DNA from 3 places in the Stenotrophomonas sp. FW305-C-20-S1 genome. Region 2 is predicted to be linked to each of the others. Evidence: predicted binding sites of a transcription regulator. Region 2 holds the regulator's gene; each other region holds the start of a gene.

Region 1 (9,716 bases), on a different contig from region 2:
TGAGCGCGGGAACTCGCCGATACTGCCGTGGCATGACATCGCGGAGTTGCGCGCGCAGCTGCGTGATCTGCGATTGCTGGCAGGCTGAACCGGCGCCTTCACTTCCTATCCCGCACGCACGGCTACGGTGATGCAGCCTGGAATCACCAGGCCTATCAGGGAGTGATATCGATGCGAGCCATCAGGAAAGTGATCGTTGCTGCAGTGTTTGCACTTGCGTGTACCGGTTCGGTGGCGGTGGCCGGTCCGGTCCAGCCGTGCGACTTCCCGTGCTGGAAGGCCTACCAGGCCTGCGTTTCCGGCGGCGGCGATGCCATGGAGTGCCAGTTCGAATACGATCGCTGTGTCATGGACAGGTGCGGCGCCGTCTGAGGCCTGCATACCGTTCGCAATGGGGGGCCCGATCCAGGGGCCCCTTTTCACCTGGTCGCAGGCACGAAGTCCGCGGTCCTGATCGTCTGGAGCCGCAACATGGCCGTCAAACGTGTCGTCGCCAACATCGCCAGTGCCGATCCTGCGCAGGCGGCCGCGTTCTACGGCGACATCCTCGGCATGGACATCGTGATGGACCACGGCTGGATCGTCACCTACGGTGGGCAGGGCACTGCGCTGGCACAACTCAGCGTTGCCAGCGAAGGCGGATCGGGTACGCCGGTGCCGGATCTTTCGATCGAGGTGGATGATCTGGACGCCGTGCTCGAACGCCTGCGACACGCGGACATCGCGCTTGAATATGGCCCAGCCGAAGAGCCATGGGGTGTACGTCGCTTCTACGTGCGCGACCCGTTCGGGCGCCTGTTGAACATCCTCGCCCACACCTAGCCGGCTCGCGCCAGCTCAGCGGCGCTTTCCACTGTGCTGGCAGTGCTGAGTGCTGATCGACGTCGGCCGCACCGCCGGTACGCGGCGCAGTGACCGCAACACGTCAACGTTGTTGACCGCTGTCAGGTTTGTCGGGCATGTCCTGCTGTTGCTGTTGCTGGCGGCTGCTGGCGTGCCGCGCATGGCCGCCTTCACGGCCGATCGTGGCCATGTGTTGGCGGTCCTGGCTGATCGCTTCACCGCCTTTCCGGCCCGCCACCCGGGCCTCGGCCGGGCTGAACTGGTGCGCATTGCCGGATGCGTGGGCAGCACGTCCCCCTTTGGCTGCGATCGCGCGCTGTTTGTCTTCGTCCATCGAGGCAAAGCCCCGATTGCTGTTGCCATTGCGTGAGTTGGTCATTACCGGTCTCCGGTGTGAACATGGGGCGCTGCCATCAGTGACGGTCCCATGTTGCACAGTGCAGGCTAAAGACAGGTCGAAGTGGGCTGTACGAGGCTCACATGGCCTGCGCACGCGTTTGACAACCGGTTACCGTGCAGGAAGCGCCGGGCTCTGCAACCGGTCGTCACGGCAGTCACCCGTGGCGCCCTGGCAAGGGAGAGTCCGAGCGGTTGGCCGGAGGTGGATGGCATGCAGAATGTCATCGTCTGCTATCGCCGACGCCATCGTGCATGCCTAGAATCAAGCCATCCCGGTAGGTCCCGGGCGCTGTCGAGTGAATGGATTCAATGAAGATTCTGTTGACCGGAAGTTCCGGGCGGATAGGGCGGGCGATCTTCGGTGCGCTGGCCGCTGCCAATGAGGTGGTGGGGCTGGATCGCAGTCCGTTCGCCACCACGCGCGTCATTGCCGATGTCACCGATCGCCGGGCGCTGGAACGCGCCGTGCAGGGGGTCGACGCGGTGATCCATACCGCGGCCCTGCACGCCCCGCACGTGGGCCTGGTACCTGACGCGGTGTTCCAGCAGATCAACGTGGAGGCCACCGCGAACCTGCTGCAGCTGGCGCGCGAGGCCGGCGTGCAGCGCTTCGTGCTGACCAGTACCACGGCGTTGTACGGCCATGCCGTGGTGTCCGGCGGCTGCCGTTGGATCGACGAGGACACCGAGCCGCTGCCGCGCACGATCTACCACCGCACCAAGCTGCAGGCTGAGGCGGCTGCCGAAGCGGCGGCCAGTGCAACATTCACCGTGCGCGTGCTGCGGATGGCACGTTGCTTCCCCGAACCGCCTGACCGCATGGCGATGTTCCGCCTGCACCGTGGTATCGACGCGCGCGACGTGGCCAGCGCGCATGCCGCGCTGCTGCACGATGAAGGCGCGGCCTTCCAGCGTTACCTCGCCTGTGCACCGACGCCCTTCCGGCGCGAGGACTGCCTGCAGCTGGCCGCCGATCCGCGCCAGGTGCTGGCGCGCCGCGCACCGCAGCTGCTGGCCGAGTTCGAGCGCCGTGGCTGGCCACTGCCGCTCAGCATCGATCGGGTCTATGACAGCAGCCGGATGCGTGCAGCGCTGGGCTGGCAGCCACGTTTCGGTCCGGAGGACGTGCTTCAGCAGTACGCCGCGGGCAGCATCGAGGTCCTGCCCCGTGCGGAGTGGATCCGCGACCGCGTCGCCGAATAGCACAGGCGAGCAGCACAGGCCTGGGTCGACGGCCGCAGCTGAGCGGGTTCAGGTTTTGTGCGTGCGGCGAGCCTCAACCTCGCCCGGCCATGGCCGCTAACCCGGTGCGCGCCTTCCCGCGCCGGGTTCCGATCCGGCGGGCAGGCGGCCCGCGCGACGGATCGCGCATCTGCGCGGTGCCCTGGTGGCACCGGTCGACCTGAACTGCCTGCGGATCCTCCCATGTCTTCTTCCCGTTCCGTCGCTGCCCGTCGCCCCGGCAGCATCGCCCACAAGCTGATGCTGGGCACCGCGGTGATCGCGTTGCTGTGCTTCGGCGCGACCGCGTTCCTGATCTATCACCAGGCCAGTTCGGCGCTGGTGTCGTCCTCGCGGCAGACCATGGCCAGCGAAGCCCGTGCCGAGGCGCGGCAGGTGGCTGCCGACCTGGGCACGGCCTTTGCCAGCAACGATGCGATGGTGGAAACCGTGCTGGCCCAGCGTGCGCGCGGTGATGCCCCTGATCGCGCCAGCCTGGCCAATGTCATCGGCGAGCAGCTGCACGCGCACCCGGAATGGCTGGGCAAGAGCACCATGTGGGAGGCCAATGCCTTCGACGGCAAGGACGCCGAGTTCGTCAACAGCGAGGCGCACGACGCCACCGGCCGCTACATGAGCTACTGGGCCTGGCAGGACGGCAAGCCGCAGCAGTCGACGATGACCGACTACACCGAGACGCCCAGCGGCTCGGGCAACTGGTACATGGTGCCCAGCCGCGACAAGCTGCCGCTGGTCAGCGAACCGTATGCCTACGACATCGGCGGCAAGCAGGTGCTGATGAGCACGCTGAGCACGCCGATCGTCGAGAACGGCACCTTCCTCGGTGTCTTCACCGTCGACTTCTCGCTGGACGCGCTGCAGAAGCACCTGGCCACGCTGACGCCGATGGGCGCTGGCCGCGTCGAACTGCTGTCGCCGAAGGGCGTGGTGCTGGCCTCGGCCGACGCTGCCGAGATCGGCAAGCCGCGTACCGATGCCGCCACCCTCGGCATGCTGGCGCAGATCGCCGCCGACAAGACCTATGAAGCGTTCGAGCCCGACGCTGCCGGCAACGTCCGCCTGTACGTGCCGCTGCAGGTGGGTGACGCGCCGCAGCGTTTCGCGCTGGGTGTGGTGGTGCCGCATGCGGTGATCATCGCGCAGGCCCGCGAACTGCTGTGGATCATCCTGCTGGTGGGTGTGGTGGCTGCGCTGGTGCTCAGTGGCGGTGTCTACCTGCTGCTGCAGCGCCTGGCGGTGCGACCGCTGGCGCAGGCCGTGCGCATCGCCGGCGACGTGGCTGCGGGCAAGCTGGATACCGCCATGCCGGTGCTGGGCAACGACGAAGTGGGCCGCCTGCTGGACGCCATGCAGGGCATGCGTGGCCAGCTGCAGGCAGTGATGGCCGCACAGGCGGAGATGGCGCGCCGCCATGATGCCGGTGAAATCAGCTACCGCATGGATGCCTCGGTGTTCCCGGGCGAATATGGCCGCATGGTGGCCGACAGCAACCAGCTGGTGGCCGACAGCAATGCGGTCACCCAACGCCTGGTCGAGGTGATGCAGCGCTACGCGGTGGGTGACCTGAGCGTGGACATGGAGGCACTGCCGGGCGAAAAGGCGATATTCACCGCTGCCATGGCAACCACCAAGACCAACCTGGCGGCGATCAACGAGCAGATCCAGCAGCTGGCCGCTGCGGCGGCGGCAGGTGATTTCGCCGTGCGTGGCGATGCCCAGCGCTTCGAGCATGACTTCCGCCGCATGGTGGAAACGCTCAACACCATGATGCAGGTCAGCGACCAGAACCTGGCTGCGCTGTCGACGCTGCTGCGCGCCATCGCCGCCGGTGACCTGAGTACACGGATGGAGGGTGACTTCCACGGTGTGTTCGCGGTGATGCGCGACGATGCCAACAGCACCGTGCAGCAGTTGACCCAGATCGTCGGCCAGATCCAGCAGTCTGCGGCCAGCATCCGCCTGGCCGCAGGCGAGATCGCGTCGGGCAACAGCGACCTGTCACGCCGTACCGAGCAGCAGGCGGCCAACCTGGAAGAGACCGCCGCGTCGATGGAGGAACTGACCTCCACCGTGCGCCAGAACGCCGATCATGCCCTGCAGGCCAACAAGCTGGCGGCCTCGGCCGCAGGCGTTGCCAGCGAAGGCGGGCAGGTGGTCAGCCAGGTGGTGCAGACCATGGAGCAGATCGAGACCTCTTCGCAGCGCATCGCCGAGATCATCTCGGTGATCGACGGCATCGCTTTCCAGACCAACATCCTGGCCCTGAACGCAGCGGTGGAAGCGGCGCGCGCTGGTGAACAGGGCCGTGGCTTTGCGGTGGTCGCCAGCGAAGTGCGCGCGCTGGCACAGCGCTCGGCGGGCGCGGCCAAGGAGATCAAGGAGCTGATCGACGCTTCGGTCGGCCATGTCGGCGCCGGCGCGCAGCTGGTGCACGGTGCGGGCCGCACGATGCAGGAGATCGTCGGCCAGGTCGGTCGGGTCAACGAGATCATGGCCGAGATTTCGGCCGCCTCGCGCGAGCAGTCGGCCGGTATCGAGCAGGTCAACCAGACGGTGGTGCAGATGGACGAGACCACCCAGCAGAATGCTGCGCTGGTGGAAGAAGCCACCGCTGCGGCGCGGGCGATGGAAGAACAGGCCGAGCAGCTGGCGGTGGCGGTGTCCCGCTTCCGCCTGCAGGCCGACACCCGACCGGCTGCTGCGTTGCGCGCCGCCTGAGCCGGGGCTTGAACGACGACGCCCGGCCAAGGCCGGGCGTCGATGTGCCACTGCGTACGTGGTGCGCTGGGCTTAGAACATGCCTTCGAAGGGGTTCCAGCTGGTGTTGCCCTTCACCTGTTCCAGGTAGTAGCTGTAGTTGGTGCTCGAGGCGACCAGGAAGTTCATTGCGATGAACAGTGCGCGGGCCACGATGTCCGGCAGCACCAGGCTGACCGCGATCAGCACGATGTTGATGCCGATCACCACCAGCGCCTTGCGCCACATGCCCAGGATGAACAGATAGATCGCGCCGAAGAAGAAGGCGAAGAAGTTCAGGTTGATCTTCAGGCGGTCGCCGAAGGACAGCGCCTTCCAGGCCTGCTTGAAGCCGGGCTCCTTGGGAGCGCCGTGCTGCTGGAAGAAGTTGAAGCGGAACTGCCACTTCGGGCTGAAGCGGGTCAGGTCAACGGTGTTCATGTATAGGGACTTCCCTGTTAGGAAAACGTTTTCATGATAAGTGAGTCACATTCAGCAAACCAGCTTGGAGCGTCAAAAATGTGACGTTCCTACGGCAAAGGGCTTGCGTCCCGGTGCCGCACCGTCACCCATCCGCCTTGTTTTTAGGATAGGGTGCGCAGTTCCGCTGCTACCCCGGCTGTTTGCGGGTAGCTGCGGTATGTCCATGGAGGTTGCATGACCACACCTGCTACACCGGAAAACGCACCCGGACCGGTGCTCCTGCCGACACCCGAAGTGGTGCAGGCACAACAACTGCTCGCCCGCCAGCAACTGGCGGTGGCGATGGACCGTGCACGCATCGCGGCCAGCCGCGACGCTGCGCCGGCCGTGTTGGAAAACGACTGAGCCTGGGAAACCAGCCGCGATCGCGCTGGCCTGCTGCCAGCGCGATCGCAGTGCGCATCAGAAGCGCGCGGTCATGCTGAGGAAGTAGCTGCGGCCGGCGACGAAGTAGTCGGTAGAGCCGTCGGCGTACAGCTTCTTGTCGGCCAGGTTGCTGACGCCGCCACGCAGGGTCAGCACCTCATTGACGTTCCATGCAGCGGTCAGGTCATACAGCGTATAGGCCTTCAGGAAGGTATTGACCACGCCGGTCTGCTTGCCGGTGTACTGCGCCGACAGGCTGCTGGAGAACGTGGTGTTCGGGGTCCAGTCCAGCGACGAATAGCCTGAGAACTCCGGTGTGTCGATCAGGTTGCGGCCAGTGGTCAGGTTCTTGGCTTCCTTCATCCAGGTCGCCGACGTGCGCCAGCGCCAGTGATCGCCGAAGCGGAAGTTGAGGTTGCCTTCCATGCCGCTGGTGCGCGCGCGCTGCACGTTGCTCATGCGCGTCCACCAGTAGCCGTTGAAGAAGCCCAGCGCTTCATACTCGATCTTGTTCCTGAAGTCGGTATGGAAGTAGGTCAGGCCGGCGTCGACCAGGTCGTTGTCGAAGCTGATGCCGATCTCGCGGTTGGTGCTGGTTTCCGGGTCCAGGTCCGGGTTGCCGGCCATGTAGCAACCGCCGCGGGTATAGCCCAGCGGGATCAGTGAGGTGCAGCCGCGGCCACCGGACTGGGTCGCCGCGCTGGGCGAATTCTCGGTCAGGCTCGGCGCGCGGAAGCCCTTGGACACGCCGCCACGGATCGTCCACTGCTCGCTCGGGTGCCAGACCAGGTAGGCACGCGGACTGACATGGCTGCCGAACTGTTCATGGTGGTCCAGGCGCGCGCCCAGGGTCAGTGCCAGGGTACGGTGCAGCTTCAGCTCGTCTTCGACGAACAGCGCCCAGGTGTCCACTTCCAGGGTGGAGCCGACCACCGGGTTGCCGGCGTAGTCGATCGGTGCCTGGCCGATGGTGTCCGTGTTGGTCAACTCCTGGCGCTTCCACTGGCCGCCCACCGCGAACTGGTGGTCCACGCCCAGGGTGAAGGGCGTGCTCAGGCTGCCTTCGATGATCGTATCGGTTGCCTCGGAGCGACCGGTGGCGCCGATGTCGTTCTTGTATTCGGTCCAGTACGCGCTGAGCTTGGAAGTACCGAAATCCCACTTGCCGTCGTGGTTCAGCGCCAGCGAACTGCGCTTGAGCTCACTGGCACCCCAGGCGCCTTCGTCCTGCTTTTCCAGCGCCTGGGCGATGAAGGCCTGCTGCACACCGTGGCCAGCTTCCAGTGACACTTCCTGTGCCTCGCTCAGCTTCCACTGCAGCAGCGCGTCGACATTGCGGTCCTTCTCGCCGGCGTAGGCGTTGCCATACACGCCGCCGTTGGAGCGGTCCGAGTCGCGGCGCATGCTGTTGGCACCGATGCGCAGGCCGAAGCGCTCGCCCAGCGGGCCGGAGAAGGTCGCGCCGATCTGCTGGGTGTCGCCACGGTCGCCATCCTGCGGCCGGGTGTAGCTGTGGGTGGCGCTGCCGTTCCAGCTGTCACCGATGCGCTTGGTGATGATGTTGATCACCCCGCCCATCGCGTCCGAGCCATACAGCGAGGACATCGGGCCACGCACCACTTCGATGCGTTCGATCTGGTCGGGAGAAATCCAGTTCAGGTCCTGGCGGCCCAGGTCGGGGCGATAGTTGGTCGAGGCCGAGCTGCCCATGCGCTTGCCGTCCACCAGCACCAGCGTGTAGTTGGACGGCATGCCGCGCAGCTTGATCTTGGACTGCTCGCCAATGGCGCTGAGCCCACCGGTCACGCCCGGAATACGGCTGAGCAGGGTAGCCAGGTCGTGCACCGGCTGGCGTTCGATGTCTTCGCGGCTGATCACGCTGATGCTGGCCGGGGCATCCTTGATCCACTGCTGGTTGCCCGAGGCGGTAACCACCACGGTATCCAGGTCCTTGGTCGAGGCATCGGCGCTGGCTTCAGCGGCGGCGAGGGCAGGCAGGGCCAGCAGGCAGGCGGCGGCCAGGGCGCTGGCCAGGCGGGTGCGCGACAGGCGCGCGGAACGGAGAGGGGACATGACGGCTTCCAAGGGAGAGGAGAGACCCGGTGGAAGCAGCAGGCGCACGCAGACAGCAGGCAGCCACCCCTTCCCTGGGTCGTCGGGCGCGCGGAAGGTCCGGCGCAGCTGGGTGGGTCCGGTGCGCGGAGCGCGGTGACCTGCCTGGTTAACGGAATGATAACCGTTCTCGTTTGTTACGATCCAGTACTTCCCGGGATGAATCGACATTCCCCGGCCGCGCGCGACGGTTCGCCTGCTGATTGCTGAATGGGGAGATTTCCCGGCGTAGACCTTCGCACCCGGCTTACATTCGGGGCCATAGACTGGGCCGCATTTTTCGATTCCGCCCCGTTGGAGATCGTGTGGGTTCTGGTAGTGACAGACAGCGACTGCGCGGCATGACGCCGTGGCAGACAGGACAAGTGCGGACGCCGGGAATGCGGGCCAGGAACCTTGGTGCATGCAGCCTGGCCGGGACGGCTGGTCCTGCGGCCTGCAGGGAGTAGGCGGCCATGGGGAGTGAAACCATCGACACGGAACCGGTCACGGCCGGTCCCGACGCGGGCTGGGCCCTGCTGCCGGCCGAAGCACCGCTGCTGATGCCCGAACAGACGCTCCGGCAAGGCTCGCTGAAGGTCCGGCGCCATCGCACCTCGCCACGCATGATCGGCCTGCGTCGCCTGTACATCCTCGGCGGCACCGTGGCGATGACCGCCGTGGCCACCCGGATGATGTGGCGGGTGCTGTCCGGCAACGGCATCAGCGTGCTGGAGGCCTGCCTGCTGGTGCTGTTCGTCGGCCTGTTCGCCTGGATCGCGCTGTCCTTTGCCAGTGCGGTGGCCGGCTTCCTGACGGCCGTGTTCGACCGGGGCTACCGCCTGGGCATCGATCCGGACAAGCCGCTGCCCACCGTGCACAGCCGCACCGCGCTGCTGATGCCCACCTACAACGAAGACCCGCGCCGGCTGCTGGCCGGCCTGCGTGCGATCTACGAATCGGTGGCGGCCACCGGCCAGCTGCAGCGGTTTGATTTCTTCGTGCTCAGCGATACCCGTCGCGAGGACATCGCGCGGGCCGAAGAACAGGTGTTCGCCGAGCTGCGCGAGCTGGTGCCCGATGGGCGTGCGCGACTGTTCTATCGCCGCCGTGGCGACAACAGCGCGCGCAAGGCCGGCAACATCGCCGACTGGGTACGCCGTTTCGGCGGTGCCTACCCGCAGATGCTGATCCTGGATGCCGACAGCCTGATGACCGGTGACAGCATCGTGCGCCTGGTGGCCGGCATGGAGCACAACGCCGACGTCGGCCTGATCCAGACCCTGCCGTCGGTGATCGGCGGCCGCACCCTGTTCTCGCGCATGCAGCAGTTCGGCGGGCGCGTGTACGGGCCGGTGATCGCCCGTGGCGTGGCCTGGTGGCACGGTGCCGAAAGCAATTACTGGGGGCACAACGCGATCATCCGCACCCGTGCCTTTGCCGACCACGCTGGCCTGCCGGAGCTGCCGGGGCGCAAGCCGTTCGGCGGCCACGTGCTCAGCCATGATTTCGTGGAAGCGGCGCTGATGCGCCGTGGTGGCTGGGCCGCGCACATG
Region 2 (9,716 bases):
CCTGGTAGCTCTGGGTCAGGGCGATCTCGGTGAGGTTGTGGCGGATGCGGTCGAGCTGCAGGTCCTGGCCCGGCTGCAGGCCGTCGGCGCGCAGCTGTTCGGTCAGGCTGCGGCACTCTTCGGCCAGGTCCAGGGTGCGGTGGGTGGCCTGTTCGGTCATCGCCACCACGTGGTCCAGGCGCGCGCAGGCATCGTCCAGCTCGCCGGCTTCATCGGGCACGGTCGGCAGTTCGCCCAGCGCCTGGCCCAGCTCGCGGGCCAGCCGCGAAAGGCCGCTCATCATCGGCTGGGTGCGCAGCGCGACCAGGCCGTCGATGCGCTGGCGCCATGCCGCCTCGTCGCCGGATTCCAGTGCATCCAGGGCTTCCTGCAGGCGCAGGGCGAGGGCGCTCTTGTCGACCGTGGTATCCATCAAGCGCTGGCCGCCAGGCGTTCGAAGATCTTGCCGAGCTTCTCTTCCAGCGTCTGTGCGGTGAACGGCTTGATGATGTAACCGTTCACGCCGTTCTGCGCCGCTTCGATGATCTGCTCGCGCTTGGCTTCGGCAGTCACCATCAGCACCGGCAGGGTCTTCAGCTTGGCATCGGCACGGATGGCCTTGAGCAGTTCGATGCCGGTCATCACCGGCATGTTCCAGTCGGTGACCACGAAGTCGAACGGCTGGCTCTGCAGCAGCGACAGCGCGGCATGCCCGTCCTCGGCTTCGGCGGTATTGGTGAAGCCCAGATCGCCCAGCAGGTTCTTGACGATACGACGCATGGTCGAGAAGTCGTCGACGATCAGGATGCGCATGTTCTTGTTCAAAGCAGAGTTCCTTTGTTGATCAGCTCTCGAGGCCGGCGTCGGCCGCCTCGAAAATCTTCAGTCGGCCACGCAGGCGCAGGACCGCCTGGCCGTGGATCTGGCAGACCCGCGACTCGCTCACGCCGAGCACTGCGCCGATCTCTTTCAGGTTCAGTTCCTGCTCGTAGTAGAGCGACAGCACCAGCTGTTCGCGCTCGGGCAGGTGGCCGATGGCATTGCCCAGCTCGCGGCCGAATTCACCGCGCTCCAGCACCTGCTGCGGGGTCGGGCCGCCCTGGGCGACGGTGTCCAGCTCGCCCTGGTCTTCAATGCGCGACTCCAGGCTCAGTACCTGGCCGCGCGAGGCGTCCTCCATCAGGCGCAGGTACTCGGGCAGCGGCATCTCCATCGCGGCGGCCACTTCGGTGGCACTGGCGGCGCGGCCGGTGCTCTGCTCCAGGCGGCGGATGGTGGCTGCAGCGTCACGTGCACGGCGGTGCACCGAACGCGGTACCCAGTCGCCACGACGGATCTCATCGATCATCGAACCGCGGATGCGGATCGAGGCGTAGGTCTCGAACGAGGCACCCTGGTCGGCGTCGTAGCTGCGCGAGGCTTCGATCAGGCCCATCATGCCGGCCTGGATCAGGTCGTCCACCTCAACGCTGGCCGGCAGGCGTGCGGCCAGATGGTGGGCGATGCGCCGCACCAGGTCCGAGTGCTGGGCGATGACCTCGTTGGCCGCCGTGCGCTGGACCTCTCTGTACTGGGCGGCGCCTTTCATGCTGCCACCCCGCGCTGCTTGATGATGCGTTCGAGGAAGAACTCGACGCCACCGCGCGGCTCGGTCGGTGCCTGCCAGCGGGCGGTGCGGCGGGCGATCTCGGTGATCGCCAGTGCCGACGGGCTGGACGGATAGGCCTTCACCACCGGCTGCTGGCGCTGCACCGACAGGCGCAGCCAGTCGTCCTGCGGCACGCAGCCGAGGTAGTTCAGCGAGACATCGGCGAGGAATTTCTCGCAGACGCGGGTCAGCTTCTCGTACAGCACGCGGCCTTCGTTGGGGTCGCGCACCATGTTGGCCACCACCTGGATGCGGTCCACGCCACGTTCGCGTGACAGCACCTTGATCAGCGCATAGGCGTCGGTGATCGAGGCCGGTTCATCACAGACCACCACCACGGTGTCCTGCGCGGCCTGGCAGAAGGTCAGCACGCCATCGGTGATGCCGGCGGCGGTGTCCACCACCATGATGTCCAGCTCGCGCTCCAGTTCGGAGAACACGTTGACCAGGCCGACATGCTCGGCCGGGGCCAGCTCGGCCATGTGCCGGCGGCCCGACGCAGCCGGTACCACCAGCACGCCGTTCGGGCCTTCGATGATCACGTCATCCAGGCTGCAGCGGCCAGCGACCAGGTCGGCCAGGGTGTTGGTGGGGCTCAGGCCCAGGATCACGTCGATGTTGGCCAGGCCCAGGTCGGCGTCCAGCAACAGGGTGCGTTTGCCCATTCCCGCAAGCGCCACGGCCAGGTTGGCCGATACGTTGGTCTTGCCGACGCCGCCCTTGCCGCCGGTCACGGCAATCGTGCGCACAGGGCCGAGCGGCTCGCTGCGGGTCGCCGTCAGCGGGAAGGTGGTGGTCAGCTTGGCGTACTCACGCGACGGCATGGTTCAACTCCGGGTTGCAGGGCATATCGGCCGCGCGGCGCAAATCTTCAAGGCGAAGTACAAGATTGGCTGCACTGGCCCGGTGCAGGTCGTCCGGGACGTCCTGGCCATCGGTCACCCAGGTGATCGGCAGCTTGTGGTCCACCGCCACCGACAGGGCGTTGCCGAAGCGGCCGGTCTCGTCCAGCTTGCTCAGCACCAGGCCCTGCAGGTTGGCCGCGCCGAAGCGGCGGACCACCTCGTCCATGTCGCCGAAGCTGGTGTTGGCCGGCAGTACCAGCAGGGTGCGGACCTGGCGGGCAGCGCGCAGCCACTGCAGCTGGGCGGCCAGCGCACGGTCGCGCGGGCCCAGGCCGGCGGTGTCGATCAGCACCAGCTTGTAGTCCTTCAGGCGTTCCAGCAGCTGGTCCAGGTCGGTGCCGCTGTTGGCCTCGTGCACGGCGATGCCGAGCTGGCGGCCGTAGCCGTACAGCTGTTCGCGGGCGCCGATGCGCATCGTATCGGTGGTGACCAGGGCGACGTCGCGGGCGGCATGGGCTTCGGCGAAGCGCGAGGCCAGCTTGGCGATGGTGGTGGTCTTGCCGGCGCCGGTCGGGCCGACCAGGGCGATCACACCGCCTTCCTCCATCGGATCGACCGGGGCGATCGGCAGCTTGCGCGAGATCAGCCCCAGCATCAGGCCGCGGCCGCGATGCGCTTCGGTTTCCAGCGGGATCTGCATGGCCACGTCGCGGGCGATGCCGGCATCGAAGCCGTACTCGTCCATCAGGTCCAGCGCGGTGGCACGCACCGGGCTGCCGCGCAGGCGCTCGTCGGTGAAGCGGTTCATCTCGCGCTCGATCACCTGGCGCATGCCGGCCACTTCCTGGCGCAGGTGGCGGATCTCGGCGTCATCGGCGATCAGGGTCAGCGCAGGTGCTGGCGCCAGCGTCGGCATCGGTGCCGGTGCAGCCTCGGTCGGCTGCACGGCAACCGGCGCGTGTGAGGCTTGGTCTTCGGGTGCCGTGGCGGCCTCGAGGGCAGCCGGCAACGGCGGCGGCGTCACTGCCGGCATCTGCGCGCTGTCTTCCAGCGGCGGGTCGATCTGGAAGCGGGCGCGGTTCACCGGCGCGGCTGCCGCAGGCGAGGGCGAGGGCGCCACGATGGCGTCGGCGAACGGGGCGAAGATCTGTTCCGGCAGCGTCGATTCATTGACGGCGGCGCGCGCCAGAGTGGCGGCAAAGCCGGTGCTGCCACGCGTCGGCACGATCTCGTCGGCGCTGTCCAGGGTGCGGCCGGTAGCGCCGACGGCGGCGCGGGCGAGGGCGGCGACGGCCGAGGTGGTGGCGGCCACCGGCTCCGGTGCCGGGGTGCCGCTGCGACGGCGGGTGACTGCGGCGATCACTGCGTCGGCGGCGCTGCGCGGCTTCGGCGCGGGCGGCGGTGCAACGTCGCGGCGCGACGCTTCCAGGGCGCGCTGCACGGCGCTCTCATCGTAGTTGGCGGCGGCCACGATCTCGATGCCTTCCTCGATCCGGCGGTTGGACAGGATCACGGCATCAGGACCATGTTCCTTGCGCACCAGGTTCATGGCCGAGCGCATGTCGGCGGCGACGAATCGTTTGATTTTCATGCTGTGGTCACGGGACGAAGTCGGCGGAGTGGCGGTCGGAGAACGCGGATGGTCGGTGGTCTGCACGGTTCGGGTTCCCCTTGGAATCTGTCTGTTGCGGGTGTTTGAAAGTGGTGTCTGTTTTCTGGCGCGTTGCAGGGCGGCGTCAGCTGATCGTTCCGACCAGCTTCAGGCGCTTGTCCTCCGGCACCTCGCTGTAGGCCAGGACCGACAGCGACGGAACGCTGTGGCGGACCAGGCGGGCCAGCGCGGCACGCACCGGGCCAGGTACCAGCACCACCGCGGGCTCGTTGCGGGCTTCCTGCTTGCTGACACATTCGGCCAGGCTCTGGTGCAGTCGCTCAGCGAGTCCGGGTTCCAGCGCGGCGCCGTTGCCCTGCGTGGACTCCTGCAAGACACGTTCCAATTGCGGGTTGAGGGTGAACACCGGCAGCTCCGCCGACATTCCGGCGATCTCCTGCACGATGAAGCGGCCCAGTGCGGTGCGCACGGCGGCGGTCAGCGTGGCCGGGTCCTGGCTGTGCGGGGCGTGTTCGACCAGTGCTTCGGCGATCTTGCGCAGCTGGCGGATCGGAATGCGCTCGACCAGCAGGTTCTGCAGCACGCGCACCACCGCCGACAGCGGCAGCGCCTTCGGCGTCAGATCTTCGACGAGCTTGGGCGCGCTCTTGGCCAGGTTGGCCAGCAGGTGCTGCACTTCCTCGTGGCCGAGCAGTTCCGGTGCGTGCTCGCGGATCAGGTGCGAAAGGTGGGTGGCCACCACCGTGGCCGGGTCGACCACGGTATAGCCCAGGGTTTCGGCCTGGGCGCGCTGGTGTGGCTGGATCCAGGTCGCGTCCAGTCCGAAGGCCGGGTCCTTGCCGGCGATGCCTTCCAGCGGACCGAGGGCACTGCCCGGGTCCAGCGCCAGTTCGCGGTCGGGATGGATCTCGGCAGTGGCCACCGGCACGCCATGCACCAGTACCCGGTAGCCGTTGGCCGGCAGTTCCAGGTTGTCGCGGATGTGGACCGAGGGAATCAGGAAGCCGACGTCCTGGGTCAGCTTGCGGCGCACGCCCTTGATGCGCGGCATCAGCTCGCCGCCCTGGTTGCTGTCCACCAGCGAAATCAATCGATAGCCCACTTCCAGGCCCAGCGGATCGACCGGGCGCAGCTCGTCCCAGCTCAGTTCCGCGGTGGGTGCGGGGCCAGCGGGGCGGCCCAGCGCGTTCAGTGCGTTGGCGTCGCCTGCAGCGGTGTCGGCCTGCGCCGGCACCAGGCCCTTGCGGTACACCTTCCAGGCGATGAAGCCGAGGATGGCCGCCAGCGTCAGGAAAGCGACGTTGGGCATGCCCGGCACCAGGCCGACCACGCCGAGGATGCCGGCGGTGATGGCCAGCGCACGGTACTGGCCAAACACCTGGCCGGTCATCGCCTGCGCCATGTCCTGCGAGCGCGAGGCACGGGTAACCAGCATCGCCACCGCGCTGGAGACCAGCAGCGCCGGCAGCTGCGCCACCAGGCCGTCACCGATCGACAGCAGGGTGTAGGTGGCGGCGGCATCGCCGAAGGGCATGCCATGCTGCAGCACGCCCACGGCCAGGCCGCCCAGCATGTTGATGAACAGGATCAGGATGCCGGCGATCGCATCGCCGCGGATGAACTTGCTGGCACCGTCCATCGCACCGTAGAAGTCGGCTTCCTCGCGTACTTCCTCGCGGCGCAGCTTGGCTTCCTCGCGCGTCAGCAAACCGGCGTTGAGGTCGGCGTCGATCGCCATCTGCTTGCCGGGCATGGCGTCGAGGATGAAGCGCGCGGTCACTTCCGAGACGCGGCCGGCGCCCTTGGTGATGACCACGAAATTGATGATGGTCAGGATCGCGAACACCACGATGCCGACAGCGTAGTTGCCGCCGATCACGAACTCACCGAATGCGGCGATCACCTTGCCGGCCGCTTCGTGGCCGTTCTGGCCGTTGAGCAGGATCACACGGGTGGAGGCCACGTTCAGCGCCAGCCGCAGCATGGTGGTGATCAGCAGCACGATCGGGAAGATGGTGAAGTCCAGCGGGCGCTTCACGTAGACCACCGCCAGCAGCACCATCAGCGAGATGGCGATGTTGAAGGTGAACAGCGCATCGAGCACCGGCGCGGCCAGCGGCACCACGACCATGGCCAGCAGGGCCAGCACGATCAGCGGCGCGCCAAGGCCCTGGCGGATCATTTCAAGCGCGCGGCGGGTACTGAAGCTGGATGCCTGGGCGCTCATGGACGGCCCCCGTTGCCGAACTCATCAACCTGGATGTGCGGCGTGGACGGCATCGGGCCGGTCCGCCAGCTGCGCAGCTGGTAGACGTAAGAGAGGACCTGGGCGACGGCTGAATACAGTCTCACGGGGATTTCCTTGCCGAGTTGGCCTTCCCGATACAAGGCGCGTGCCAAAGGCGGGGCAGAGACGATGGCGACCTTGTTGCCGTCGGCCACTTCACGGATGCGCAGGGCGGTTTCGTCCACGCCCAGGGCGACCACGGTGGGTGCGTTCATGGCCCCGCCTTCGTATTTCAGGGCCACCGCGTAGTGGGTGGGGTTGACCACCACCACGTCGGCAGTGGGGACCGCCTCCATCATCCGGCGGTTGGCCATCTGCTGCTGCAGCTGGCGGATGCGGCCCTTCACTTCCGGGCTGCCTTCGCTTTCCTTCATTTCCCGGCGCAGCTCCTCGCGGGTCATCTTCAGCTTGCGCATCCAGTTCCAGCGCTGGTACGGCGCGTCGATGGCGGCCAGCACCAGCATCGCCCCGGCGGTGGCCAGCAGCAGCCGCAGGGTGAAGCCCAGGCCGTCGCCGATGGCCGTTTCCAGCGGCTGGTGGATCAGCCCGCGCAGGGTGTTGAAGCTGGTCCAGACCACCATGCCGGCGGCGACGCCGACGAAGGCTACCCGCAGCAGCGACTTGATGAACTCGGCGATGGCTTCGGGGCCGTACAGGCGCTTGAGCCCGCTCATCGGGTTCATGCGGTTGATGTCGGGCATCATCGCCTTGGCCGACCAGCGCAGGCCGCCCATCACCACCGGCGCCAGGAAACTGGCCAGCAGGCAGACCAGCACCAGCGGGGCGATCACCCACATCAGCTGCAGCAGCAGGTCGCCGAAGTGGCCGAACAGCGCCTTCGGGTGCTGGCGCAGGCTCTGTTCGGGGCTGAGCGCATGGCGCATCCAGGCGCTGGCGCCGCTGGCCATCGAGCCGCTCATGGCCATCACCGCGATCACCCCGGCGCCGAACACGGCGGCCGTGCCCAGTTCACGCGAGCGCGGCAGGTTGCCCTGTTCGCGGGCGTCGCGCAGGCGTTTTTCTGTCGGTTGTTCGGTTTTTTCGCCGGCGGATTCGTTCTCGGACATCACAGGCACTGCAGCAGGGGATGCCGGGGTGCGTGCAAGAATCGTTCCGTTACGGGTGCATGTGCCAACTGAAGTGGGCGCCTGCCGGAGCAGGTGCCGGTAGCGCCGGGCCATGCCCGGCGAGCGGGCAGCCTGGATCATTGCATCAGCCGGGCATGGCCCGGCGCTACACCGGGGGCCGGTCCTGCGGGCCCTGCGCCAGTTCCACCCGTGGCCGCGGCAGGTCGTGCAGCTGCATGAAGCGGGCCGCGTCCACTGGCCGGCCCAGCAGGAAGCCCTGCAGGTAGTCGCAGCCGAGGCGCTCCAGGTAGGCGCGCTGCGCGGCGGTCTCCACGCCCTCGGCCACGATGTCCATGTCCAGCGCATGGCCCAGCGCAACGATGGCCGACACGATCACCACGTCTTCGGCGCTGTGTTCCAGGTCGCGCACGAATGCGTGGTCGATCTTGATTTCGGTGGCCGGCAGGCGCTTGAGGTACAGCAGGCTGGAGTAGCCGGTGCCGAAATCATCGATCGAGATGCCCACGCCCAGGGCGGAGAAACTCTGCAGCAGGCGCAGGCTGGTATCGGTATCGCGCATCACCGTACTTTCGGTGATCTCCAGCACCAGGTTGCGCGGGGCGATCGCGTAGCGCTCGATCACCTCGCGCACGTCCTGCAGCAGGTGCGGCGAACTGAACTGCACCGGTGACAGGTTCACCGACATCGTCCAGCTTTCATGGCCGGCATCGTGCCAGTGGCGCAGCTGCTGGCAGGCCTGGTCCAGCGCCCAGCGGCCGATCTCGTTGATCGCGCCACTGCGCTCGGCCAGGCGGATGAAGCGGTCCGGCGGAATCAGGCCCTGTTCCGGATGACGCCAGCGGATGAGCGCTTCGGCGCCAGCCACCTTCTGCGTAGCCACGCGGATCTTCGGCTGGTAATGCAGGAACAGCTGCTCGCTGCCGATCGCGCGGCGCAGGTCGGCCAGCAGGCGGAACTGCTGCTCGGCGCTGTCGTTCATCCAGTCGGCGAACAGCACGAACGCATTGCGGCCCGACTCCTTGGCCTGGTACATCGCGGCATCGGCGAAGGCCATCAGCTGGCGTTCGCTGGCGGCATGGTCGGGGCAGATCGCGATGCCGATGCTGGCGCTCACCTGCAGCTCGTGGTCCGGCAGCAGCGGGCCGCTGCCCACCGCCTGCAGGATGCGCCGGGCCAGGGTCGGCAGGTCCTCGTCCTGTTCGATGCGCACCACCAGCACGAATTCGTCGCCGCCCAGCCGTGCCAGCATGTCGTGCGGCCGCAGCAGCTGGCGGGTGCGTTCTGCCACGGCCACCAGCAGCGCATCGCCGGCCTGGTGGCCATAGGCATCGTTGACCTGCTTGAAGCCATCCAGATCCATGAACATCACCGCGAAGCGGCTGCCGCCCTGTTCGGCCTCGGCCAGGGCCTGCAGGATGCGCCGCTGCAGCAGCAGCCGGTTCGGCAGGCGGGTGAGCGGGTCGTGCAGCGCGGCCTGGGTCAGTTCCTGCTGGGCGTCGGTCAAGGAGGTGCTGAGCAGCGAATTGCGCAGGCGCAACAGCTGCGCCTCCACCCGCTGGTCCAGCCAGGACACCACCAGCACCACCGCCAGGATCGCCACGGTCAGCACCACCACCAGCATCGCCAGCCAGTTGTTCTGCAGGCCATCGCCCACCGCTGCGCCGCAGACGCTGCCTTCCGGGAAGCGGGCGGCGGCCATGCCGGTGTAGTGCATGCCGACGATGGCCAGGCCGAGCAGGCCGGCGGCGGCCAGGCGGTCGCCGATGCGGGTGTGCTGTGCGCGCAGGCGGAAGGCCACGTACAAGGCAGTCCACGACGCGGCCACGGCGACCAGCAGCGACAGCAGCAGCCACACCGGCTGGTAGTCGATGCCCGGTTGCATGCGCATCGCGGCCATGCCCACGTAGTGCATGCTGGCGATGCCGCTGCCCATCAGCAGCGCACCGCCGGCCAGGCGGGGATGGGGCAGGGTGCGCAGCGATACCAGCCAGAGCGCGAACACCGACGAGCCGATCGCCAGTGCCAGCGACAGCAGGGTGATGGGCAGGTCGTAGCCCAGTGGAATGGGCAGGTCGAAGGCGAGCATGCCGATGAAGTGCATCGACCAGATGCCCAGCCCCATCGCAAAGCCGCCGCCCAGGCGCCACCACCAGGTCGCGCCCTTGCCGGGCGCGGTGACGGTGCGCCCGGCCATCGCCAGTGCGGTGTAGGACGCCATCACTGCAACCAGCAATGAGGTCGCCACCAGCCACGGGTT
Region 3 (9,716 bases), on a different contig from region 2:
TGTAGGTGAAGTTGTTGCTCCACTTCAGGCGGTCGCCCTGCTCGCCCAGCAGCGGGATCACCAGGTTACCCTCGAGCCCCTGCACGATGGCCTTGGGTGCGTTCTCCCAGCGGAAGATGCGGCCCTTGCGGTCGGCCGTCAGGCCGATCTGGGTGTAACCGGCCTGGATCTTGTCCTTGTAGTCATTGTGGAAATAGGTCAACGAGGCCTGCCAGCCGCTCTGCGGTGCCCACTCCACGCCCAGTTCCTTGTTCAGGCTGGTCTCTGCCTTGAGATCCGCATTGCCCTGCATGTAGCAGCCGGCGCCCAGGCTCGGCGACGCGTTCGGGCAGCCGTTGCCACGGGTGTAATACAGATAGTCCGGGTTGGACTGGTACAGGTTCGGCGCCTTGAAGGCGCGTGCGATGCCGCCCTTGACCACCCAGTCACTGTTGAGCCGGAACTGCGCGTTGAGGCTCGGACTGGTGTTGTTGCCGAACTGGCTGTGATGGTCGAAACGCAGGCCCGGGGTCACGATCCAGCGCTCACCGAGGTAGATGTTGTCTTCCACGTAGACGGCGGTGGTCTGTGCATCGGACTTGCCGCGTGCACGATCGGCCGAAAGACCCGGAATGCCGCCACCGCTGCTGCTGGACTGGCTCATCGAATAGGGATCGGTCAGTCGGCTGTCGAGGTACTCGAAGCCCAGCGTCCACACGTTCTCGGCACCGCCGAGAGTGGTCGGGAAGCTGACCTCGCCGTCAAGCTGGTAGTTGCGCAGGCGCGAGGTCGACCAGTCGGCGCCATTGAAGCTGCCTTCCGGGCCGCCGGCCAGGCCTTCGTTGATGCGCGAATTGTTCACCCCTTCCACCGCTGCCGTCAGCCGCGAGCTGACATCGCCCCAGCGTCCGCGATGGGTGATCGCGCCGGTGGTGCGATACATGCGGTTGGTCTCGGCCTGCTGCTCGGCCAGCGCGGCCAGGTCGACACCGGTGGAGGTACCAGTGGTACTGACCGCACGATCGCCGGCATAGATGTTGCCCTGGCGGCTGGTGCCGGCCTCGAATTCGACCACCTGGTTGGCGGTCACGTCCCAACGCAGCAGCGCGTTGACGTCGCGGTTCTTGACGCCTTCGCGGCCCGCCGGCGGTACCGCATTGGCGCCGGTGGCGAAGTCGCGATTGAGATCCAGCGAATCGGCATCGGTCTTGTTGAGGTTGCCGTACAACCGGAACGACAGCGTGTCGGTCATCGGCCCGCTCAGCTGCAGGCCGAGGCGCTCGCTGCCGCCCTCGGCACTGTGTTCGGGCACCAGGCCGTACAGGTCAACCGCACCGGTCAGGTCGCCGGTCGGGCGCTTGGTGATGATGTTGACCACGCCACCGGAGGCACCCGAGCCATAGCGTGCCGCTGCCGGGCCACGCAGCACTTCGATGCGTTCGATCATTTCCGCCGGCACCCAGTTGGTGTCGCCGCGCGTGTTGCGCTCGCCACTGCGGCCCATGCGCACCGCGTCGCGTGCACCCACGCGCTTGCCGTCGATCAGGATCAGGGTGTTTTCCGGCCCCATGCCGCGCAGATCGATCTGCCGGTTGTTGCCGTACTGGCCCGATGCACTGTTGCCGGTCAGATTGACGCCGGGCATCGTCCGCAGCAGTTCGGCGATGTCGTTGACCGGCGGCCGCTTGGCGATGTCCTCGGCGGTGATGGTGGAGGTGCCCAGCGCCTGCCGCGCGATCTGCGAGGCAGTGACATGCACGGTGTCGATATCGGTGGCATCGGTTTCCGCATGGGCGGTGACGGCAGCGGTGGCCAGCAGTGCAGCGACGGCGAGCGCCAGCGGGCGCGGTGAAAGAGTGTTTGCAGGCATGTTCTGAACCTTCTGGCAGGGCAACGGAAGCCTCTGGCATAGGGCACGAGGCGGCGACGGGGGAGGCGGAACGATCACTGCGGGATGCCCGCATGCCGGTTCCTGCCGTCATTTTTTCATAAATGCGAGTGATTCTCAAATGCGTCAACGCATTGCGGCATCGGCCGGCATGTGCTTCATCCGCGTTTTTCGGCCTGCATGGCGCTTAAACTGGCCGGCTTCCCTGCCATCAACCGTCGACAGCTGCGGCCGATACCGTGGTCTGTTGTGCGCCGTTAGAGATCGACGTGGATACACCCCAACTGGACGAAGCCAGCCAACCGCTGGCTCAGGCCTGGCAGCAGTGTCTGCTGCTGGCCGGCCCCGCCGCCGCCGCGCTGCTGCATGCCGTGGCCGCCGATGCACCGCCGACGCTGGCGCAGCGCTTCTACGAAGTGCTGCTGCAGGACACGCGTGCGCGCCGCTTCCTGTCCCACGACCAGGTCAAGCAGCGCCTGCAACCAGCGATGCAGCGTTGGCTGGCCCAGCTGCTGACCACCGATGCGGATGGCATTGCCGCTACCGTCGCCGTACAACGGGTGATCGGCGATGTGCACGCACGGGTCGGTATTCCGGTGGACCTGGTGGCCCGCGGTGCGCGCGTACTCAAGCACGAGCTGTTCATCCGCCTGCGCGCCGATGCCGCTGACAACGACACCGCCTTCGCCGCCATCGTTTGCCTCAGCGCGATCATGGACATCGCCATGGAAGGCATGACGCTGGCCTATACGCACGCCCGTGAGCGCTCTTCGCGCACCGATGCGGCGTACCGGCTGTTCTCGCTGGTGCAGAACGTCAGCACCGAGCGCGAGCGCCAGCGCGCCCTGCTGCTGGATTGGGAAAACAGCCTGCTGTACACCCTCGCCGGCCATGCGACCGGTGCCGACAACGCCAGTCTGGCGAGCTCGGAATTCGGCCTGTGGTTCACCCACAAGGGCATTCCCAGCTTCGGCGAAAGCAGCGAGACGCAGCAGGTGGGCCAGCTGATGGCCCGCATCGACAGCCGCCTGCAGCGCGCCACCGATGAAGATCCGGCACGGCGGCTGACCGCCCTGCCGATGATCCGCGAAGACCTGGCCACCATCCGCAACCTGATGACCCTGTTGTTCGAACGCATCGGTGAACTGGATGCGGGCAGCGATGCCTTGACCAACCTGCTCAACCGGCGCTTCCTGCCGACCGTGCTGCGCCGTGAGATCGAGTTGTCCACGCGCAACCACACGCCGTTCTCGTTGTTGCTGCTGGACCTGGACCATTTCAAGGCGATCAACGATGGCCACGGTCATGACGCCGGCGACCGCGCGCTGCAGCACGTCGCAGCCCTGCTCGGCCAGCAGACCCGAGGCAGCGACTACCTGTTCCGCTACGGCGGCGAGGAGTTCGTGGTGGTGCTGGTGGCGGCAAGCGAGTCACAGGCGGAGGTGATCGCCGAAAGCCTGCGCCGGCAGATCGCGCAGTCGCCGATCACCCTGCCCAACGGACAGACGCTGGCGCTGACCGCGAGCATCGGCGTGGCCGGACACGATGGGCATCCCGATTACGAGCGGCTGATGGCGCGCGCCGACGCGGCGATGTATGCCGCCAAGCGACAGGGCCGCAACCGGGTGGTGGTGGCCGACGACGCACTGCCGGAAGCTCCGGGACGACGCGCGCTGCAACGTTGAGCCTGCAGCGCGCGTGACGTGGCGCCGGGCGGTCTCGACGCTACGCAGCGTCCTTGCGCGGTATGCGCCACGTCGCCCACCACGTCAGTGCCAGCAGCGCGATGCCCGCGCCCAGCGCGCACACCGCCGGCCACCCATGGCGCGCCTGCGTCCAGGTGCCTGCCGCAGCCCCCACACCGCTGCCCACGGCATAGAACAGCATGTACAGCGCCACCAGGCGTCCATGCTGTTCGGCCGGTGCACGCAGCAGCAGGGCCTGGTTGGACACATGCAACGCCTGCCCGCCCAGATCCAGCACCACTACGCCCAGCAGCAACAGGGCCAGCGAGTACGGCAGGCCCAGCAACGGCACCCAGGCGACCAGCATCAGCAGCAGTGCCCCCAAGCTCACCCGGTGGGCAAGGCCACGATCCATCCAGTGCCCGACCCGCGCTGCCAGTAGTGCGCCGATGATGCCGGCCAGGCCCAGCGCGCCGATGGCGGCGGTCGACCAGTTCAACGGCGGCGCCGACAACGGCAGTGGCACCGCGGCCCAGAACACGTTGAGACCGGCAAACAGGAACAATGCCAGCGGCCCGCGTTCGCGCAGCGCGCGATCCTGCCGCAGCATATCGGCCATCGAACGCAGCAGGTTGCGCCACGACGGCGGCATTGCGGGCACCGGCACGTGCGGCAGGCGCCGCCACAGCAGCAGTGCCAGCGCCGCCATCAGCAATGCCGACAGCAGGTACACCGCGCGCCATCCCGCTACGGCGGCTACCGCACCTGAGACCACGCGTGCCGACAGCAGGCCGATGAACACGCCGCCCTGGACCATGCCGACCACCCGCCCGCGTTGCTCCGGTGCAGCGAGGTTGGCGGCGTAGGCGATCAGTCCCTGGGTGAGCGCGGTACCCAGCAGACCCGCCAGCAGCATGCCCGACAGCAACCACGCGGTACTGCGGGCGGCGGCCAGCCATAGCAGCGCCACCACCAGCGCCAGCAGTTGCACCCGCAGCAGTCGACGGCGGTCGCCACGGTCGGCCAACGGCAGCAGCGCGAGCAGGGCCAGCACGCTGCCGGCCTGGGTGGCAGCCAGCACTGCACCGGCCACGGCGGCATCCAGGGCGAAATCGTGGGCCAGGCGCTCCAGCAGCGGCTGCGCGAAATAGACATTGGCCACGCTGGCACCGGCAGCAATGGCGAGCAGGCCCAACACGGGGCGGGGAAGCGAAGGCATCATCATTGTGGTTGCATTTTGAAACCAGGTGCACGGTAGCGCCACTGGTTTTAAACTGCAACCACAATCGAGGGAGTCCGCCATGCACGCCAACAGCCCCTGCCCCGTGGCCCGCAGCGCCGATCTGCTCGGCGACCGCTGGGCATTGCTGGTCATCCGCGATGCCTTCGATGGCGTCAGTCGCTTTGGCGATTTCCAGCGCAGCCTGGGCGCGGCGCGCAACATCCTCAGCGACCGCCTGCGGCGCCTGGTCGAGGCGGGGCTGCTGGTGCAGCAGCCCGCCGCCGATGGCAGCGCCTACCACGACTATGTGCTGACCGCGGCCGGCCAGGACCTGTTTCCGCTGCTGGTGGCCCTGCGCCAATGGGGAGAACGGCATTGCTTCGCTGCTGGCGAAGCGCACTCGCAACTGATCGAATCCAGCAGTCGCCGGCCACTGCCCTACATGCAACCCCATGGCCGTGACGGCCAGCCCGTGCGCGCCGCCGATACCCGCGTGCGCAAGCTCAAGGGGGAAGGCGGCCGGGCCTGATCCGCCCGTTCGCGCACACCGGTGGCGTCCGTGGGCGGTTAGCATCGCTCGTCTCCTGCCGCTGGATGCCGCCGATGCCGAACCACGCCCGAACCCTGTCGATCCTGCTGCCACTCGTCCTGCTGCTGGCCGCACCACCGGCCTCTGCCCGCGACGTGGCAGCACCTGCAGAGCACGTGGACAGCGACGGCCCTTACCTGTTCCGTGAGGGCGCGCAGCTGAAAGCGCAGTGGATCTGCCAGGACCAGGTGGAAACCCACAGCGTGCAGGCCGGCACCGATGGCACGGAGGTTGCCGCGCGCTGCGGCTACCCGCATGCGGTGCATGTGCTGCCGCCGAACGCGCCGTCGGCATCGGTACTGCCGGCCGTGCCGCGCATCGTCGCCGTGTCCGACATCCACGGCCAGTACGCGCTGCTGGTCCGCCTGCTGCGCGCCAACCGGGTGATCGACACGCAGGACCGTTGGGCACTGGGCACGGATACGCTGGTGATCGCCGGCGACGTGTTCGATCGCGGCCCGCAGGTGACCGAAGCGTTCTGGCTGCTGTATGGCCTGCAGCAGCAGGCGGCCGCCGCCGGTGGCGCGGTGCATTTCGTGCTCGGCAACCACGAGACCATGGTGCTGTACGACGACCTGCGTTACGTCAATCCGAAGTACCTGCGCAGCGCGCAGCTGCTCGGTCGCAGCTACCCGCAGCTGTATGCTGCCGACTCGGTGATCGGCCAGTGGCTGCGCACGCGGCCGGTGCTGCTGCAGATCGGCGATACCCTGTTCCTGCATGGCGGCATCTCGCCCGAAGCGGTGCAGATGGCATTGGACCCGGCCCACACCAATGCCGCCTACCAGGCCTCGCTGGGCATTCCCAAGGCCGAGGTGAAGGCAGCCCCCGCCACCGCACCGTTGTACGACGGCAAGACCAGCCCGATCTGGTACCGCGGCTACTTCGACGGGCGCCTGGACAGCCAGGGCGTACAGGCGGTGCTCGACCGTCTCCAGCTCAAGCGCATCGTGGTCGGCCACACCTCGATGCCACACGTCAGCAGCTTCCACGACGGCCGCGTGATTGCCATCGACAGCAGCATCAAGAATGGCGAGAACGGCGAACTGCTGTTCATCGAGGACGGCAAGCTCAGCCGCGGCCTGCTGGACGGATCGCGGGTGCCGCTGGCCAAGGGCCAGCCTGGCCTGCAGGACTGAACGAAGGGCCAGCGCCGGGTGCGCGCAGGCCGCCCTCGCCCGCCACCTCCGCCCCGTTTGCCGCTACCCTCGGCAGCCGAGAGGCCCGCCCTGTCCAGCGGGCGGCCCATCCGCCCCCAGGAGCCCCGCGCATGCGCGTACTCATCGCAGAAGACGACCCGGACATCGCCTCTGGCCTGTGCGCCTCGATGCGCCGGCAGGGCCACGTGGTCGACCACGTGGACAACGGCGCGCATGCCGATGCAGCCCTGAACTCCACCCAGTACGCGCTGCTGGTGCTGGACCTGGGCCTGCCCCAGCTGGATGGCCGCGACGTGCTGCAGCGGTTGCGCCAGCGCGGCGATGGCCTGGCCGTGCTGGTGGTCACCGCACGCGATGGCCTGGCCGAGCGCGTGCGCGTGCTCGACCTGGGAGCCGACGACTACCTGGTCAAGCCCTTTGCGCTGGACGAATTCGAAGCACGCGTGCGTGCACAGCTGCGCCGAGTCACCAGCAACGGCAACCCCGACCTGCGCATCGGCCGGCTGCGCCTGGACCTGACCGGCCACCGCGTATGGATAGACGAGCAGACACTGGAACTGACTGCGCGCGAATTCGGCCTGCTGTCCGCCCTGGCGGTGCGCGCCGAGCGCATCGTCTCGCGTGCGCAGCTGGTAGAGGCCCTGTGCGACTGGGGCCAGGACCTGACCGACAATGGCCTGGACATCGCCCTGCACCGCCTGCGCCGCAAGCTGCAACCGGGCGGCATGGGCATCCGCACGGTGCGTGGGCTGGGCTACATGCTGGAAGACGCCAGCGCGTGATCAGCGGACCGCCCAGCCTGCGCCGGCGCCTGCTCGCCTTCCTGGCGCTGCCGATGCTGGGCCTGCTGACCTTCAACACGCTGCTGGCCTACTACATAGCGCTGGACTACTCCAACCGCATCCACGACCGCAACCTGACCGACGACACCGTGTCGTTCGCACAGATGCTCAGCACGATGCCGGTCAGCAGCGACCTGTCTCCGCAGGCACGTTTTCTGATCGAGTACGACCCCGACGGTCATCGCTACTTCAACGTCGACAGCAGCCGCCTGGGCACCATCGCCGGCAATGCGGATTTCAGCGCCTATGCGCCCTCGCAGGACTGCAGCGGCATCCACCCGGCGCTGTACGAGGGTGAATTGAACGGCCAGCAGGTGCGCATGTCGACGGTCTGCACGCAGGCGATGAACGATCCGCTGGACCAGCTGGCGGTGACCGTGGCCGAAAGCATGGCCGACCGCCGCCAGCGCGCACGCGAAATCCTGATGATCGTCATTCCGCTGATGGCCATGCTGGCGCTGGGAATGGCCGCGCTGGTCTGGTTCGGCGTCACCCACGGCCTGCGTATCCTGACCCCGCTGACTTCGCGCCTGGCACAGCGCCGCGGCGAGCTGGCACCGATTTCCGACGCGGACGTGCCCGAGGAAATCCAGCCCCTGATCAGCACCATCGATGGTCTGTTCGCGCGGCAGGCGGAAATGATCACGCTGCAGAACCGCTTCATTGCCGACGCCGCCCACCAGTTGCGCTCGCCGCTGGCGGGCATGGCACTGCACGTGGACCAGGCACTGGCCCACAGCGATCCAGAGACCGTGCGCGAAGCGCTGCAGAACATCCGCCGGCTCAACCAGCGCACTGCACGCGTCAGCACCCAGCTGCTGGCGTTGAGCCGGGCACAGACCGTGCCGGAGACGGTGGAGGCGCTGGATGTGTCCGAGCTGGTGCCGCAATGGGTGGGCATGCGCGTGCCCGAAGCGATCCGCGATGGCATCGACCTGGGCTACCTGGGTCCGCAGCAGCCGGTGCGGATACTGGGCAACGGCGCACTGCTGCACGAGGCGCTGGACAATCTTATCGACAACGCCCTGCGCTACGCCGGCGCGGATGCGACCGTCACCGTCGGCGTGCAGGCCCTGGACGACAACGATGTCGAGCTGTACGTCGAAGACAATGGCCCAGGCGTGCCCGAGGACGTGATGTCGCGACTGGGGGAGCGCTTCTTCCGCGCGCCCGGCACTGCCGCCAGCGGCACCGGCCTGGGCCTGGCCATCGCCCATGAGGCCGTCGAGCACCTGGGCGGACGCCTGGGCTACCTCAACCGTCCCGGCGGTGGCCTGAAGGTGTCCATCACCATACCGTTGCTGAAGGGCCCTTGATCCAGACGAACCGCTGAAAGGTTGCCGAAAATCGCGCTTGCGATGCTGACCTTCCCGACTGCCGCGCTGGAGCCGACTGGTGCCTGCATCCCATGAGTTCTTTCTTCCCGGTGGCCCGCAGGGTGTCCTGCTGATCCATGGCCTGACCGGCACGCCCGCCGAAATGCGCATGCTGGGCAAAGGGCTGAACAACGCGGGCTTCAGCGTGCATGGCGTGCAGTTGCCGGGTCACTGCGGCAGCGTCGAAGACCTGCTGCAGACCCGCTGGGAACAGTGGTACCAGGGCGTGGAAGATGCGGCGGCGGACCTGCGTGGCAAGGTCGACCAGCTGTTCGTCGGCGGCCTGTCGATGGGGGCGGTGCTGGCGCTGGCGCTGGCCGCGCGGCGGCCGGACTGGGTCTCCGGCGTGGGGGTGTACGGCGCCACCTTCCGCTACGACGGCTGGAACATTCCGGCGGTCGCACGCTTCTCGTTCCTGCTGCCGTGGTTCAAGCGCCTGGGCATCGGCCGCGACCGCATGTTCATGGAAGAGCCGCCGTACGGCCTGCGCGACGAGCGCCTGCGTGCGCAGGTCAGCGCCGCCATGCTCTCTGGTGACAGTGCCGCTGCCGGCCTGCCCGGCAACCCGTGGCATGCCTTGGCCGAAATGCGTGCACTGAGCACCTGGACGCGCCGTCACCTGCATCAGGTCACGGCACCATGCCTGGTGATGCATGCCCGCGAGGACGACGTGGCCAGCATGGGCAATGCCGAACTGGTGATCTCGCGCGTCAGCGGACCGACCGAACTGGTGGTACTGGAAGACAGCTACCACATGATCACCATTGATCGCGAACGGCGCGAGGTGATCCGCCGCAGCGCGCGCTTCTTCAGCGACATCGGCGAACGTGCGGGCGTGCTGCAGGCGGTCGCCTGAGATGGGATCGCTTGCGACCCTGCTGTGGCTGGTCAACGTGGTGCTCGACACCGGCGGCCAGTTGGCCTTCAAGGCTGCCGCCAGCGACCCGCAGGATGGCGAAGGCCTGCAGCGCTGGA

Evidence for each region. The regulator FliA, encoded in region 2, starts transcription of late flagellar genes. The targets are predictions, from matches to a motif close to TAAAGTTTNNCNNNCNNNGGCCGATAA.
Region 1: a site for FliA is predicted at 2,519-2,545, ahead of AC3WTC_RS11540 (methyl-accepting chemotaxis protein). Genes of this name have one in related genera too.
Region 3: a site for FliA is predicted at 2,079-2,105, ahead of AC3WTC_RS04555 (GGDEF domain-containing protein). Genes of this name have one in related genera too.

What each region holds. Positions count from the first base shown of each region.
Region 1 is NZ_JBYTEK010000018.1:41,825-51,540, reverse strand. Features, by position in the region: gene AC3WTC_RS11565 (SLOG cluster 4 domain-containing protein) at 1-88, shown strand, start outside; gene AC3WTC_RS11560 (hypothetical protein) at 172-372, shown strand; gene AC3WTC_RS11555 (VOC family protein) at 472-822, shown strand; gene AC3WTC_RS11550 (KGG domain-containing protein) at 926-1,222, opposite strand; gene AC3WTC_RS11545 (NAD-dependent epimerase/dehydratase family protein) at 1,552-2,445, shown strand; gene AC3WTC_RS11540 (methyl-accepting chemotaxis protein) at 2,668-5,202, shown strand; gene AC3WTC_RS11535 (DUF2628 domain-containing protein) at 5,275-5,661, opposite strand; gene AC3WTC_RS11530 (hypothetical protein) at 5,878-6,048, shown strand; gene AC3WTC_RS11525 (TonB-dependent receptor domain-containing protein) at 6,106-8,142, opposite strand; gene mdoH (glucans biosynthesis glucosyltransferase MdoH) at 8,637-9,716, shown strand, end outside.
Region 2 is NZ_JBYTEK010000006.1:135,283-144,998, forward strand. Features, by position in the region: gene AC3WTC_RS05155 (protein phosphatase CheZ) at 1-412, opposite strand, end outside; gene cheY (chemotaxis response regulator CheY) at 412-804, opposite strand; gene AC3WTC_RS05165 (RNA polymerase sigma factor FliA) at 824-1,567, opposite strand; gene AC3WTC_RS05170 (MinD/ParA family ATP-binding protein) at 1,564-2,451, opposite strand; gene flhF (flagellar biosynthesis GTPase FlhF) at 2,438-4,063, opposite strand; gene flhA (flagellar biosynthesis protein FlhA) at 4,209-6,311, opposite strand; gene flhB (flagellar biosynthesis protein FlhB) at 6,308-7,438, opposite strand; gene AC3WTC_RS05190 (putative bifunctional diguanylate cyclase/phosphodiesterase) at 7,605-9,716, opposite strand, start outside.
Region 3 is NZ_JBYTEK010000005.1:100,221-109,936, forward strand. Features, by position in the region: gene AC3WTC_RS04550 (TonB-dependent siderophore receptor) at 1-1,849, opposite strand, end outside; gene AC3WTC_RS04555 (GGDEF domain-containing protein) at 2,137-3,552, shown strand; gene AC3WTC_RS04560 (MFS transporter) at 3,593-4,777, opposite strand; gene AC3WTC_RS04565 (winged helix-turn-helix transcriptional regulator) at 4,854-5,303, shown strand; gene AC3WTC_RS04570 (metallophosphoesterase) at 5,378-6,502, shown strand; gene AC3WTC_RS04575 (response regulator) at 6,634-7,305, shown strand; gene AC3WTC_RS04580 (sensor histidine kinase) at 7,302-8,681, shown strand; gene AC3WTC_RS04585 (alpha/beta hydrolase) at 8,761-9,597, shown strand; gene AC3WTC_RS04590 (EamA family transporter) at 9,599-9,716, shown strand, end outside.